One region of the Streptomyces sp. NPDC002209 genome, then DNA from elsewhere that is predicted to be linked to it. Evidence: riboswitches for the same ligand, from Rfam matches in the RefSeq annotation. Region 1 holds a riboswitch; each other region holds the start of a gene.

Evidence for each region. Region 1 has a riboswitch for thiamine pyrophosphate ahead of thiO (glycine oxidase ThiO). Riboswitches for the same ligand answer to the same signal wherever they lie in the genome.
Region 2: another riboswitch for thiamine pyrophosphate. It lies ahead of thiC (phosphomethylpyrimidine synthase ThiC); the one in region 1 lies ahead of thiO (glycine oxidase ThiO).
Region 3: another riboswitch for thiamine pyrophosphate. It lies ahead of ACFYXK_RS07300 (thiamine ABC transporter substrate binding subunit); the one in region 1 lies ahead of thiO (glycine oxidase ThiO).

What each region holds. Positions count from the first base shown of each region.
Region 1 covers NZ_JBIARX010000001.1:323,140-327,668, forward strand. Annotated here, with positions in the region: gene metF (methylenetetrahydrofolate reductase [NAD(P)H]) at 1-22, opposite strand, end outside; gene thiE (thiamine phosphate synthase) at 143-793, opposite strand; gene ACFYXK_RS01525 (Rv2175c family DNA-binding protein) at 967-1,332, opposite strand; gene ACFYXK_RS01530 (NAD(P)/FAD-dependent oxidoreductase) at 1,413-2,633, opposite strand; TPP riboswitch at 2,736-2,848, shown strand; gene thiO (glycine oxidase ThiO) at 2,846-4,027, shown strand; gene thiS (sulfur carrier protein ThiS) at 4,024-4,224, shown strand; gene ACFYXK_RS01545 (thiazole synthase) at 4,230-4,529, shown strand, end outside.
Region 2 covers NZ_JBIARX010000006.1:181,737-186,265, reverse strand. Annotated here, with positions in the region: gene ACFYXK_RS14700 (SsgA family sporulation/cell division regulator) at 1-416, shown strand, start outside; gene ACFYXK_RS14695 (YibE/F family protein) at 467-1,879, opposite strand; TPP riboswitch at 1,952-2,097, shown strand; gene thiC (phosphomethylpyrimidine synthase ThiC) at 2,092-3,879, shown strand; gene ACFYXK_RS14685 (aldo/keto reductase) at 4,000-4,529, shown strand, end outside.
Region 3 covers NZ_JBIARX010000002.1:527,232-531,760, forward strand. Annotated here, with positions in the region: gene ACFYXK_RS07290 (phosphatidate cytidylyltransferase) at 1-902, shown strand, start outside; gene rlmN (23S rRNA (adenine(2503)-C(2))-methyltransferase RlmN) at 1,061-2,173, shown strand; TPP riboswitch at 2,232-2,341, shown strand; gene ACFYXK_RS07300 (thiamine ABC transporter substrate binding subunit) at 2,427-3,530, shown strand; gene ACFYXK_RS07305 (ABC transporter permease) at 3,602-4,529, shown strand, end outside.

The DNA of each region.
Region 1 (4,529 bases):
TGGAAGCGGTACCAAGAGCCATACGGGCAGGTTAGACGCGGCTTCGCGGTCACCGAAGCCGTGTCCGCCTTTTGGACACGTTTTTGGACACCTCTACGGACGCGTTCGTCGACACGTACGGCATCCGCCTGCGCGCCGACGGCTACGCGGGGACGCGCTCCCGGACCCGCTTGGCCAGATCCGCGGCGGCCGCACCCGGGTCGGAGGCCTCGGTCAGGGCGCGGACGACCACGATGCGGGTGGCTCCGGCGTCGAGGACCTCGTCGAGGTTGCCGGCGTCGATGCCGCCGATGGCGAACCAGGGCCGGGTCTGCGCCAGCGAGGCCGTGTAGCGGACCAGCCCGAGGCCGGGGGCGTACCGGCCGGGCTTGGTGGGGGTGGGCCAGCAGGGGCCGGTGCAGAAGTAGTCCACGCCCGGCTCGGCGACGGCGGCGTCGACCTCGGACTCGGCGTGGCAGGACCGGCCGATGAGCACGCCGCCGCCGAGGATCGCACGGGCGGCGGGCACGGGGATGTCGCCCTGGCCCAGGTGCAGGACGTCGGAGCCGATGGCGTGGGCGACGTCGGCGCGGTCGTTCACCGCGAGGAGCCTGCCGTGCCGGCGGGCGGCCTCGGCGAACACCTGGAGGTGCTCGAGCTCCTCGCCGGCCTCCATGCCCTTGTCGCGGAGCTGGACGATGTCCACGCCCCCGGCCAGGACCGCGTCGAGGAACTCGGGGAGGTCCCCCTGCCGCTTGCGGGCGTCCGTGCACAGGTAGAGCCGGGCGTCGGACAGCTGGGCGTTCGCGGACATGGGTACCCCCCGGGGTGGAAGCGGGGGGGGGGGGCGGCCCCGCGGGGGGGGGCCCCGGGGGGGGGGGGGGGGGGGGGGGCGGGGGGCGCGGGGGCCCCCGGGGGGGGGGGGGGGGCCGGGCCCGCCCGGGCCCCGCCCACCGCGGATGGATCAGGCGGCTCGGGTCGCTCGGTTCAGAGGGCGAGCGCCTGAGCGCGGCGCTTCACCTCCGTGCCGCGATTCTCGCTCAGCGCCTGGACGGGGGTGCCGGGCAGGGTCGGGTCGGCGGTGAACAGCCACTCCAGCATCTCCTCGTCGGAGAAGCCGTCGTCGCGGAGCACGGTCAGCAGGCCCGCGAGGCCCTTGACGGTCTTGTCGCCGTCGATGAAGGCGGCGGGCACCTGCAGCGCGCGGTTCTCACCGCGGCGTACGGCGATCAGCTGACCTTCCTTGACCAGCTGGCGGACCCGGGTCACTTCGATGTCGAGCATCTCCGCGATGTCGGGGAGGTACAGCCAGGCGGGGACAAGGGCATCGATCTTTGCGTCAATCTCGGTCACGAGCACAAGCCTGCCACCTCGGACCGACACCCGGTACCCGAGCCGACCCGTCCGGGTCTGCGGGCCCTGCCAGGAGTGTCCTAGACCAGGGCCGATTTCAGCGGGGTCGCGGGGTCGCGGACCTTGGCGGGGTCCACGGGGGCGCCCGTCTCGATCAGTTTCCGGCCCTGGGCCAGATCCCTCGGCCGGCCCACCGCCAGGACCGCGACCAGCGCTCCGGCCCGGAGCCAGCACACCGACCACGCCGCCTCGGCGGGATCCCCGCGCCACATCACCTCGTCCGCCTCCGCGTGGTGCCCCGCGTACTGCACGAAGCGCCCGAACTGCTCCGACCAGAAGTACGGCACCGGGTCGTAGACCTGCACCGGGGCCCCCGCCACGATGTTCGCCGCGACGACGCGCGGCCCTTGCAGGGCGTTGTCCCAGTGGTGCACCAGCAGCCGCGCCCCGTAGCGCGCCGACGGGAACGACGCGCAGTCGCCGACCGCGTACACCCCGGGCAGGGAGGTCCGCAGGTACGCGTCGGCCGTGACCGAGCCGTCCGGGCCGAGCCCGACCCCCGAGTCCGCCAGCCACCGGGTCGCCGGCCGGGCCCCGATGCCCACGACCACCGCGCCGGCCGGCAGCTCCCGGCCGTCCGCCAGCAGGACCCGCCCGGACTCCACCGAGGCCACCTTGGCGCCGGTCAGCAGGGCGGCCCCGGCCTCCTCGTACCAGCGAGCCATGGGGGCCGCGACATCCGGCGGCAGCGCCCCGGCCAGCACCCGGTCCGCCGCCTCGACGACGGTCACCGCGCAGCCCGCCTCGCGCGCCGCGGTGGCGAACTCGGCGCCGATCCAGCCCGCCCCGACGACCACGGTCGCCGGCGCCCGGGCCAGCACCGGGCGCAGCCGCGCCGCGTCGTCCAGGGTGCGCAGCAGGTGCACGCCCGGGACGCCCTCGGACCCGGGCAGGGTCAGCGGTTCGGCGCCGGTCGCCAGTACGAGCACCTCGTACGGGACCGGTCCCGCCTCGGTGTCCAGCTCGCGCTCGGCGGCCCGCAGCCCGGTGACCTCCACCCCGAGCCGGAGCTCGATGCCCAGCCCCTCGAAGTCCACGTCGAAGGCGGAGTCCTCGGCCTTGCCGAGCAGCACCGCCTTGGACAGCGGTGGCCGGTCGTAGGGCTGGTGGGGCTCGGCGCCCAGCAGGGTCACGGGGCCGCTCCAGCCCTGCTCCCGCAGCGCGACCGCGGTCTGCACCCCGGCCATTCCGGCGCCGACGATGACGACGCCGCTCTGTGTCTGTTCCGTCTGCTCGCTCACACCGCCCAGCCTAGCGATCTGACGCTTCGTCAGGGGCGGCGCCCGGGAAGCGGCCGGGGAGGCAGCCTTACCCGGCCCCGGCGCCGGGGTTAGTCTGGCCGTCGTACCTATCGCGGGAGTCCGGGCGCACCGGGCTGAGAGGGAGGCTGGACGGCCTCCGACCGTACGAACCTGATCCGGGTCATGCCGGCGAAGGGAGGGGCTGGACGCCCATGCACTCATCTCGGAAGGGATCCGCCGGAGGATCCGACGTCCTCGTCATCGGGGGCGGGATCATCGGCCTGGTCACCGCCTGGCGGGCGGCCCGGCGCGGGCTGCGGACCGCGCTCGCCGATCCGCAGCCCGGCGGCGGCGCCGCGCAGGTCGCGGCCGGCATGCTCGCCGCCGTCACCGAGCTGCACTACGGCGAGGAGACCCTGCTGGGTCTCAATCTCGCCTCCGCCGGCCGCTACCCGGAGTTCACCGCGGAGCTGGCCGAGGCCAGCGGCGGGATGGACATCGGCTACCGCGCCTGCGGCACGCTCTCCGTGGCCCTCGACGCCGACGACCGGCTCCACCTGCGCGAGCTGCACGCCCTGCAGCGGCGCTGCGGCCTGGAGTCCGAGTGGCTCACCGGCCGCGAGTGCCGCCGCCTGGAGCCGATGCTGGCCCCGGGCGTACGCGGCGGCCTGCGCGTGGACGGCGACCACCAGGTCGACCCGCGCCGGCTGGCGGCCGCCCTGCTGGCCGCCTGCGAGGGCGCCGGCGTGGAGATCCGCCGGGCGAACGCGGAGCGGCTGCTCACCACCGCCGACCGGGCCGTCGGCGCACTGCTCGACGACGGTACGGAGCTGCGCGCCGACCAGGTGGTGCTGGCCGCGGGCTCGCTCAGCGGCCGGCTGGCCGGCGTACCGGCGGACGTGCTGCCTCCCGTACGGCCGGTCAAGGGGCAGGTGCTGCGGCTCGCGGTGCCCGAGGCGTACGCGCCGTTCCTGTCGCGGACGGTACGGGCGGTCGTCCGCGGCAGCCACGTGTACCTGGTGCCGCGCGAGAACGGCGAGCTCGTCATCGGAGCCACCAGCGAGGAACTCGGCTGGGACACCACGGTCACCGCGGGCGGTGTGTACGAACTCCTGCGGGACGCGCACGAGTTGGTGCCCGGCATCACCGAACTGCCGTTGACCGAGACCCGGGCGGGACTGCGGCCCGGCTCCCCGGACAACGCCCCGCTGCTCGGCCCGACCGAACTGCCCGGCCTGCACCTGGCCACCGGGCACTACCGCAACGGGGTGCTGCTGACCCCGCTCACCGGCGACGTGATGGCGGAGCTGCTCACCACCGGCGCGCTCCCGCAGATCGCCCGCCCGTTCACCCCGCGCCGCTTCAGCGCCGCACGTCAGGAGTCGTACGCATGACCATCTCCGTCAACGGCGAGCCGCGCGAGGTCGCGGCCGGCACCACCCTCGACGCGGTGGTCGCCATCCTGACCGCGGCCCCGTCCGGCGTCGCGGCCGCACTCAACGAGACGGTGGTCCCGCGCGGACAGTGGCCGCTCACGCCGGTGGGCGAGGGCGACCGGGTCGAGATCCTCACCGCCGTGCAGGGAGGCTGAGCGCGATGGCGGACGACGCTTTCGTCCTGGGCGGCCGGACCTTCTCGTCCCGCCTGATCATGGGGACGGGCGGGGCACCGAGCCTGGACGTCCTGGAACGGGCGCTGATCGCGTCCGGTACGGAGCTCACGACGGTGGCGATGCGCCGGCTGGACCCGACGGTCCAGGGCTCGGTCCTGTCGGTGCTGACGAAGCTGGGCATCTCCGTGCTCCCCAACACGGCGGGGTGCTTCACGGCGGGCGAGGCGGTGCTGACGGCCCGCCTCGCGCGGGAGGCGCTGGGCACCGACTGGATCAAGCTCGAG
Region 2 (4,529 bases), on a different contig from region 1:
GCTTCCTCGTTTCCGAGGAGCTCTCGTTCCGGATCCCGGTGGAACTCCGGTACGACACCCGTGACCCCTACGCAGTGCGCCTGACGTTCCACCTTCCCGGAGACGCACCCGTGACCTGGGCGTTCGGCCGGGAGCTCCTCCTCGACGGCATCAACAAGCCGTGCGGTGACGGCGATGTGCACATCGCCCCCACCGACCCCGAGGAGCTGTCCGATGTCCACATCCGGCTCCAGGTCGGCTCCGACCGGGCCCTGTTCCGCGCCGGCGCCGCGCCGCTCGTGGCGTTCCTCGACCGCACCGACCGGCTTGTTCCGCTCGGTCAGGAGCGCAACCTCGGCGACTTCGAGGACAACCTCGACGAGGCGCTGGACAGGATCCTGGCCGAGTCGCGGCAGAACGAACAGAACGCGGGCTGAGCGGACCGGACGTGCCGAGCAGCCCCGGGCCCCCGAGCACCCCGGGTCTCTCAGCGCTTGCGCCGCCGACCCCGGCCCCCGCGGACCGGCCCCGAGGCCGCCGCTGCGGCCGGGGATCCCGGCCGGTCGGCGGAAACCACCAGCGCGGCAAGCGCCGTTGTCACCGGGACCGAGGCCACCAGGCCGATCGACCCGACGAGTGTCCGTACGATCTCCTCCGCGACCAGCTCGCTGTTGGCCACCGAACCCATGCTGCTGTTCGCGATCGAGAACAGCAGCAGCAACGGCAGCGCCGCGCCCGCGTAGGCCAGGACCAGGGTGTTGACCACCGAGGCGATGTGGTCGCGGCCGATCCGGATGGCCGCACGGTACAAGGCGCGGGACCCCATCGACGGGTCGGCCTGGTGGAGTTCCCAGACCGCCGAGGTCTGGGTGACCGTCACATCGTCGAGCACACCCAGCGATCCGATGATCACGCCTGCAAGCAGCAGGCCGCTCATGTCGATGTCCGGGTAGAGCCCGTGGATCAGCCCGGTGTTGTCGTCGGTGTTGCCGCTCAGGAACGCCCAGTCGACGAACACCGAGCCCAGCAGCCCGATCAGCAGGAGCGAGACGAGCGTGCCGAGGACGGCGACGGAGGTGCGGGCGCTCAGCCCGTGGCACATGTAGAGCGCGATGAGCATGATGGCACTGGCGCCGACGACCGCGACGAGCAGCGGGTTCGATCCCTGCAGGATCGCCGGGAGGATGAAGAGCGTCAGCACGCCGAAGCTGATGGTCAGCGCGATCAGCGCGAACAGGCCGCGCATCCGGCCGACGACGACGACCGCCACCGCGAAGATGGCGGCCAGCACCGCCAGCGGCAGCTTGCGGTTCACGTCGATCACGGAGTACTGGAGATCCCGCGGTGCATCCGGCGCGTACGCGACGACCACCTCCTGGCCGTCCTCCAACTGCCGTGGGGCGCCGGGCTGGACGATCTCGAAGAAGGTGCGGCCCTTGTCGGGTCCGGTGGTGACCTCGACGGTGGCCTTCTTGCACTCTCCGGTCTGCGCGGCCTGGGCCTCGCGACCCTCCGGGGTGGAGGGCTGGTTGCCGGTGGGCGGCACCTGCGAGGCGTTCACGGATTTGCAGTCGACCTGTTCGAGCGCGACGACCTGGCCCTGCTGGGTCTGCCGGTCGAAGCCCACCCCGGAGCGCTCGTGGGCGGGGGCGCCGCCCGGCCAGAGCACCACCATGCCGACGAAGACGGCGGCGGCGAAGGGGATCAGTACGGCCGCGATGACCTTGCGCAGGTGCTTCGAGACGGGCGCCGCTGGTCCGTGGCCGTGGGAATGACCGTGGGAGTGGCCCTGGGACGGGCCGTGGGACGGGCCGTGGTCATGCCCGGGGGCCGAGTGCGCGTGGTCGGTGTGACCCGTGGGCTCGGTGGGCTTGGAGGGAGGCTGCGGCGAGGACGTCACCGGCAGATCATCGCAAGAGTTGAGGGGGCCCACTGTTCAGCACGCCACAAATGACGCTAGCGTGGGGGCACCTTTGCACAACGCGGGAGCTCGGAGCACCGGGCTGAGAGGGCGCTGATCACCGTACGCGCAGCACACATGCGTACGGGAAGAGGCTGCGTCGACCGCCGAACCTGTTACCGGGTAATGCCGGCGTAGGGAGATCAGGTCTCATGACCATTCAGGACGCACGCACGCCTGCCGTCAGCCAGGACGCAGACGGCCAGACCGAGCGCCAGCCCGGCTGGCACAAGGGCTACGTGGCGGGCTCCCGCCCCGACATCCGGGTGCCGGTCCGCCAGGTCCACCTCACCAACGGCAAGGACGTGACGCTCTACGACACGTCCGGGCCGTACACCGACCCGCAGATCGAGACCGACGTGCGCCGCGGCCTCGCCCCGCTGCGCGAGAACTGGATCATCGGCCGCGGCGACACCGAGGAGTACGCGGGCCGTCCCGTGCGCCCCGAGGACGACGGCATCAAGCACACCTCGCCGCGCGGTGGTCTGAAGAACCTCGACGCGGTCTTCCCGGGCCGCCCGCGCCAGCCCCGCCGGGGCCGTGGCGGCCAGGCCGTCACGCAGCTCGCGTACGCCCGCCGCGGTGAGATCACCCCGGAGATGGAGTACGTCGCGATCCGCGAGAACGTCTCCCCCGAGGTCGTCCGCGAGGAGATCGCCGCAGGTCGCGCGGTGCTTCCCGCGAACGTGAACCACCCCGAGATCGAGCCGATGATCATCGGCAAGCGGTTCCTGGTGAAGGTCAACGCCAACATCGGCAACTCCGCCGTCACCTCCTCCATCGAGGAGGAGGTCGACAAGATGACCTGGGCGACCAAGTGGGGCGCCGACACGGTCATGGACCTCTCGACCGGCCGCAACATCCACACCACCCGCGAATGGGTGCTGCGCAACTCCCCCGTGCCGATCGGCACCGTGCCGCTCTACCAGGCGCTCGAGAAGGTCGACGGCCGCGCCGAGGACCTGACCTGGGAGATCTACAAGGACACGGTCATCGAGCAGGCCGAGCAGGGCGTCGACTACATGACGGTCCACGCCGGCGTGCTGCTGCCGTACGTGCCGCTGACCGCCCGCCGCAAGACCGGCATCGTCTCGCGCGGCGGTTCGATCATGGCTGCGTGGTGCCTGGCGCACCACAAGGAGAACTTCCTCTACACGAACTTCGAGGAGCTCTGCGAGATCCTCGCGACGTACGACGTCACGTACTCGCTGGGCGACGGCCTGCGCCCCGGCTCCATCGCGGACGCCAACGACGCGGCGCAGTTCGCCGAGCTGAAGACGCTGGGCGAGCTGAACACGATCGCCAAGCGCCACAACGTGCAGACCATGATCGAGGGCCCGGGCCACGTCCCGATGCACAAGATCAAGGAGAACATCGACCTCCAGCAGGAGATCTGCGAGGAGGCGCCGTTCTACACGCTCGGCCCGCTGACCACGGACGTCGCACCGGCGTACGACCACATCACCTCCGGCATCGGCGCCGCGATGATCGCCTGGTGGGGCACCGCGATGCTCTGCTACGTCACGCCGAAGGAGCACCTGGGCCTGCCCAACCGCGACGACGTGAAGACCGGCGTCATCACGTACAAGATCGCCGCCCATGCGGCGGACCTGGCCAAGGGCCACCCGGGCGCCCAGGAGTGGGACGACGCCCTGTCGGACGCGCGGTTCGAGTTCCGCTGGGAGGACCAGTTCAACCTGGCCCTCGACCCGGACACGGCCCGCGAGTTCCACGACGAGACGCTCCCGGCCGAGCCGGCCAAGACCGCGCACTTCTGCTCCATGTGCGGTCCGAAGTTCTGCTCGATGAAGATCTCCCAGGACATCCGCCGTGAGCACGGTGGAGACCTGAAGGCCGATGAGATCGAGGCGGGCATGGCGGAGAAGTCCGCCGAGTTCGCGGCGAGCGGCAACCGGGTGTACCTCCCGCTGGCGGACTGACCCGACCGCCGCGGTGGCGCTGCTCCGGGGAGGAGGAGGGGACTCCCCGGAGCGGCGTCCAGGGGCCGGAACGGCTTGCGCTGGAGTGCACTTCAACTCCTACAGTGCGGCCCCATGACCATGAGATACCGCAGTCTGGGTGGGACCGGCATAGAGGTCAGCGCACACTGCCTCGGCACGATGATGTTCGGATCGGTGGGGAACCCGGACCACGAGGAGTGCGCCCGGATCATCCACGCCGCACTCGATCAGGGCATCAACTTCGTCGACACCGCGGACATGTACTCCGCCGGGGAGTCCGAGGAGATCGTCGGCAAGGCGCTCAAGGGGCGGCGCGACGACGTCGTGCTCGCCACCAAGGTCCACTTCCAGATGGGGGAGGGGCGCAACCGCAGCGGGAACTCGAGGCGGTGGATCGTGCAGGCCGTCGAGAACAGTCTGCGGCGTCTGGACACCGACTGGATCGACCTCTACCAGGTGCACCGGCCCGACCACTCGACGGACGTCGAGGAGACCCTCTCGGTCCTCGGAGACCTGGTGCGGGCCGGCAAGATCCGCGCCTTCGGCTGCTCCACCTTCCCCGCCGAGGAGATCGTCGAGGCACATCACGTCGCCGAGCGGCGGGTTCTCCCGCGGTTCCGGACGGAGCA
Region 3 (4,529 bases), on a different contig from region 1:
CCGAGACGCCGCCGCAGGAGCCCATGCCCAGCCCCCCGCCTCCGCCCTCGCAGGCACCGCAGGACGCCTCGCCCCCGCCGCAGAAGAAGCGGGCGGGGCGAGACCTGCGTGCCGCCATAGGGGTCGGCGTCGGCCTCGGTGCGGTGATCTTCGCTTCGCTGTTCATCGTGAAGGCGGTCTTCGTCGGCGTCATCGTCGTCGCGGTCGTCGTGGGCCTGTGGGAGCTCACCTCCCGGCTCCAGGAGAAGAAGGGCATCAAGGCGCCGCTCGTCCCGCTCGCGGTCGGCGGCGCCGCCATGGTCATCGCCGGATACGTCCGCGGGGCCGAGGGTGCCTGGGTGGCCATGGCCCTGACCGCGCTGGCGGTCCTGGTCTGGCGGATGACCGAACCGCCCGAGGACTACCTCAAGGACGTCACCGCGGGCGTCTTCGCGGCGTTCTACGTGCCGTTCCTGGCCACCTTCGTCGCGATGCTGCTCACCGCCGACGACGGTCCGGAGCGCGTGGTCACCTTCCTGCTGCTGACCGTGGTCAGCGACACCGGGGCCTACGCGGTGGGCTGGCGCTTCGGCAAGCACAAGCTGGCGCCGCGCATCAGCCCCGGCAAGACCCGCGAGGGACTGTTCGGCGCGGTGGCCTTCGCGATGGCGGCCGGCGCGCTGTGCATGGAGTTCCTGATCGACGGGGGCGCCTGGTGGCAGGGCCTGCTGCTCGGTCTCGCCGTCGCGGTCAGCGCCACGCTGGGCGACCTCGGCGAGTCGATGATCAAGCGGGACCTGGGCATCAAGGACATGGGCACGCTGCTGCCGGGCCACGGCGGCATCATGGACCGGCTCGACTCCCTGCTGCCGACCGCCCCGGTGGTGTGGCTGCTGCTGGCGGCCTTCGTCGGCACGGGCTGAAACCCGCTCCGCGGGTTCCGGCCGGCGGGCGGTTCACCAGGGGACCCCGCCGAGCCGGGCCGACGTACGTACGAAGGCTTCGGGTGGGTCCGGGCGGTTACTCTTGAAAGGCGCGCTGCTTCTGCGGCGCGCCTTTCGTCTTACGAGGAGTACCTGCCATGGCCCGCCCCGTTCCGGGAGAGCTCACCTTCGTCGCCCCTCGCGGAGCCAAGAAGCCGCCCCGGCACCTTGCCGACCTCACGCCCGAGGAGCGGCGCGAGGCGGTCGCCGCGATCGGTGAGAAGCCCTTCCGGGCCAAGCAGCTCTCGCAGCACTACTTCGCCCGGTACGCGCACGACCCGGCCGAGTGGACCGACATTCCGGCGGGCTCCCGCGAGAAGCTCCAGCAGGAGCTGCTCCCCGAGCTGATGAACGTCATCCGGCACATCTCGTGCGACGACGACACCACCCGCAAGACCCTGTGGAAGCTGCACGACGGCACGCTCGTCGAGTCCGTGCTGATGCGCTACCCCGACCGGGTCACCATGTGCATCTCCTCGCAGGCCGGCTGCGGCATGAACTGCCCGTTCTGCGCCACCGGCCAGGCGGGCCTGGACCGCAACCTGTCCACGGCCGAGATCGTCCACCAGATCGTCGACGGCATGCGCGCGCTGCGCGACGGCGAGGTCCCCGGCGGACCGGCCCGGCTGTCCAACATCGTCTTCATGGGCATGGGCGAGCCGCTGGCCAACTACAAGCGGGTCGTCGGCGCCATCCGCCGCCTCACCGACCCCGAGCCCGACGGCCTGGGCCTGTCGCAGCGCGGCATCACCGTCTCCACCGTCGGCCTGGTCCCGGCGATGCTCCGGTTCGCCGACGAGGGCTTCAAGTGCCGCCTCGCGGTCTCGCTGCACGCGCCGGACGACGAGCTGCGCGACACCCTCGTCCCCGTGAACACCCGCTGGAAGGTCCGTGAGGTCCTCGACGCGGCGTGGGAGTACGCCGAGAAGTCCGGCCGCCGGATCTCCATCGAGTACGCGCTGATCCGCGACATCAACGACCAGGCCTGGCGCGGCGACCTGCTGGGCCGACTACTCAAGGGCAAGCGTGTCCACGTCAACCTGATCCCGTTGAACCCGACGCCGGGCTCGAAGTGGACCGCCTCGCGTCCCGAGGACGAGAAGGCCTTCGTCGAGGCCATCGCCCGCCACGGCGTGCCGGTGACCGTCCGTGACACCCGCGGCCAGGAAATCGACGGCGCGTGCGGCCAGCTCGCGGCCTCGGAGCGCTAGCCTGCGGTTTTCGCGGGCCCGATTCGGCCACGGGGTACCCTGTGGCCGAACCAATTGCATATTCCGACAGGGGAGCGCCACAGCGCTGAGAGTGCGGTATCCGTCATCCGCAGACCCTCTGAACCTCGCCCCGGTCATTCGGGGTAGGAAGTTCGGTCATCACTCAAGCTGTTGCGCCCTGCCCGGCGACCGCTCGCACTGAGCGCCGGGCAGGGCCGCGTCTTCTCCTGGACATCCCAGGAGGAATTCACCAGTGAGCACCACCAAGAAGTTCGCGGGCGCAGCGCTCGCGGCCGCGCTCGGCGTCGCCACGCTCAGCGCGTGCGGCGGCGGCGACGCCAAGGACAAGTCCGCGGGCGGCGCGAGCGAGGCGCCGAAGTCCAAGACGGTCACGCTCGTCTCCCACGACTCCTTCAACGTGACCGACACGGTCCTCAAGGAGTTCGAGCAGCAGAGCGGCTACACCGTCAAGGTCCTGAAGTCCGGGGACGCGGGCGCCGCCCTCAACCAGGAGATCCTCACCAAGGGCTCCCCGCGCGGCGACGTCTTCTTCGGTGTCGACAACACGCTCCTCTCGCGCGCCCTCGACAACGGGATCTTCACGCCGTACGAGGCCAAGGGCCTGGCCGACGTGAAGCCCGAGTACGTGCTCGACAAGGAGCACCGGGTCACCCCGATCGACTCCGGCGACATCTGCGTCAACTACGACAAGGCGTACTTCGCCGACAAGAAGCTCGCCCCGCCGCAGACGCTCGACGACCTGATCAAGCCGGAGTACAAGAACCTGCTGGTCACCGAGAACGCGGCGACCTCCTCGCCGGGCCTCGGCTTCCTCCTCGCCTCCGTCGGCAAGTACGGCGAGGAAGGCTGGAAGGACTACTGGAGCAAGCTCAAGGCCAACGGCGTCGAGGTCGTCGACGGCTGGGAGCAGGCCTACAACGAGCGCTTCTCGGGCTCGGCGGGCGGCAAGAAGGCCAAGGGCGACCGGCCGCTGGTCGTCTCGTACGCCTCCAGCCCGCCGGTCGAGGTCCTGTACGGCGAGCCGCAGCCGGCCGAGGCCCCCACGGGCGTGGCCACCGGCACCTGCTTCCGCCAGGTCGAGTTCGCGGGCCTGCTCAAGGGCGCGAAGAACGAGGAGGGCGGCAAGGCGCTCCTGGACTTCCTGGTGAGCAAGAAGTTCCAGGAGGACATGCCGCTGCAGATGTTCGTGAACCCGGTGGTCAAGGACGCGAAGCTGCCGGAGCTGTTCACGAAGCACGGCGTGGTCATCGAGAAGCCGGAGAACGTGGCTCCCGAGACCATCGCCAAGAACCGTGAGCAGTGGGTCAAGGCATGGTCCTCGCTCGTCGTGAAGTAGGACGCGAGGGCGCACGCGAGGGCACTCCTGCGAAGGAGGGCGTACGCGGTACGGCCGTCAGGCTCGCCCTGATGGCCGTACCGCTCGCCTTCTTCGGGCTGTTCTTCGCCTATCCCGTCGCCGCGATCGTCGGCCGCGGGATCAAGACCGACGAGGGCTGGCAGTTCGGCCGCATCGGCGAGGTGCTGAGCCGGCCCGACATCGCCGACGTGCTCTGGTTCACCACCTGGCAGGCGCTCGCGTCCACGGCGCTCACGCTCCTGATCGCGCTCCCCGGCGCGTACGTCTTCGCGCGCTTCGAGTTCCCCGGCAAACAACTGCTGCGTGCGGTGGTCACGGTCCCGTTCGTGCTGCCGACCGTGGTGGTCGGCACGGCCTTCCTGGCACTGGTCGGGCGGGGCGGGCTGCTGGACGAGCTGTGGGGCGTCCGGCTGGACACCACCGTGTGGGCGATCCTGCTCGCGCACGTCTTCTTCAACTACGCCGTCGTCGTACGGACGGTCGGCGGACTCTGGGCGCAGCTCGACCCGCGCCAGGAGGAGGCCGCCCGGGTGCTGGGCGCCGGGCGGTTCGCCGCCTGGCGGCGGGTGACGCTGCCCGCGCTCGGGCCGGCCGTGGCCGCCGCCTCGCTGATGGTGTTCCTGTTCACCTTCACCTCCTTCGGCGTCGTGCAGATCCTGGGCGGGCCCTCGTACGCCACCCTCGAGGTGGAGGTCTACCGGCAGACCGCGCAGCTGCTGGACCTGTCGACGGCCGCCGTCCTCACGATGGTGCAGTTCGTGGCGGTCGGACTCATCCTCGGCATTCATGCCTGGACCGTGCGCAGGCGCGAGACGGCGCTGCGGCTGGTGGACCCGGCGCGGACCGCACACCGGCCGAGCGGGCCGGGGCAGCGCGCCCTGCTGGGCGGGGTGCTGCTGACGGTGGCGCTGCTGATCGTGGCCCCGCTGCTGGTGCTGGTGGAACGGTCCTTCGACGGCCCCGGCGGGTACGGGTTGC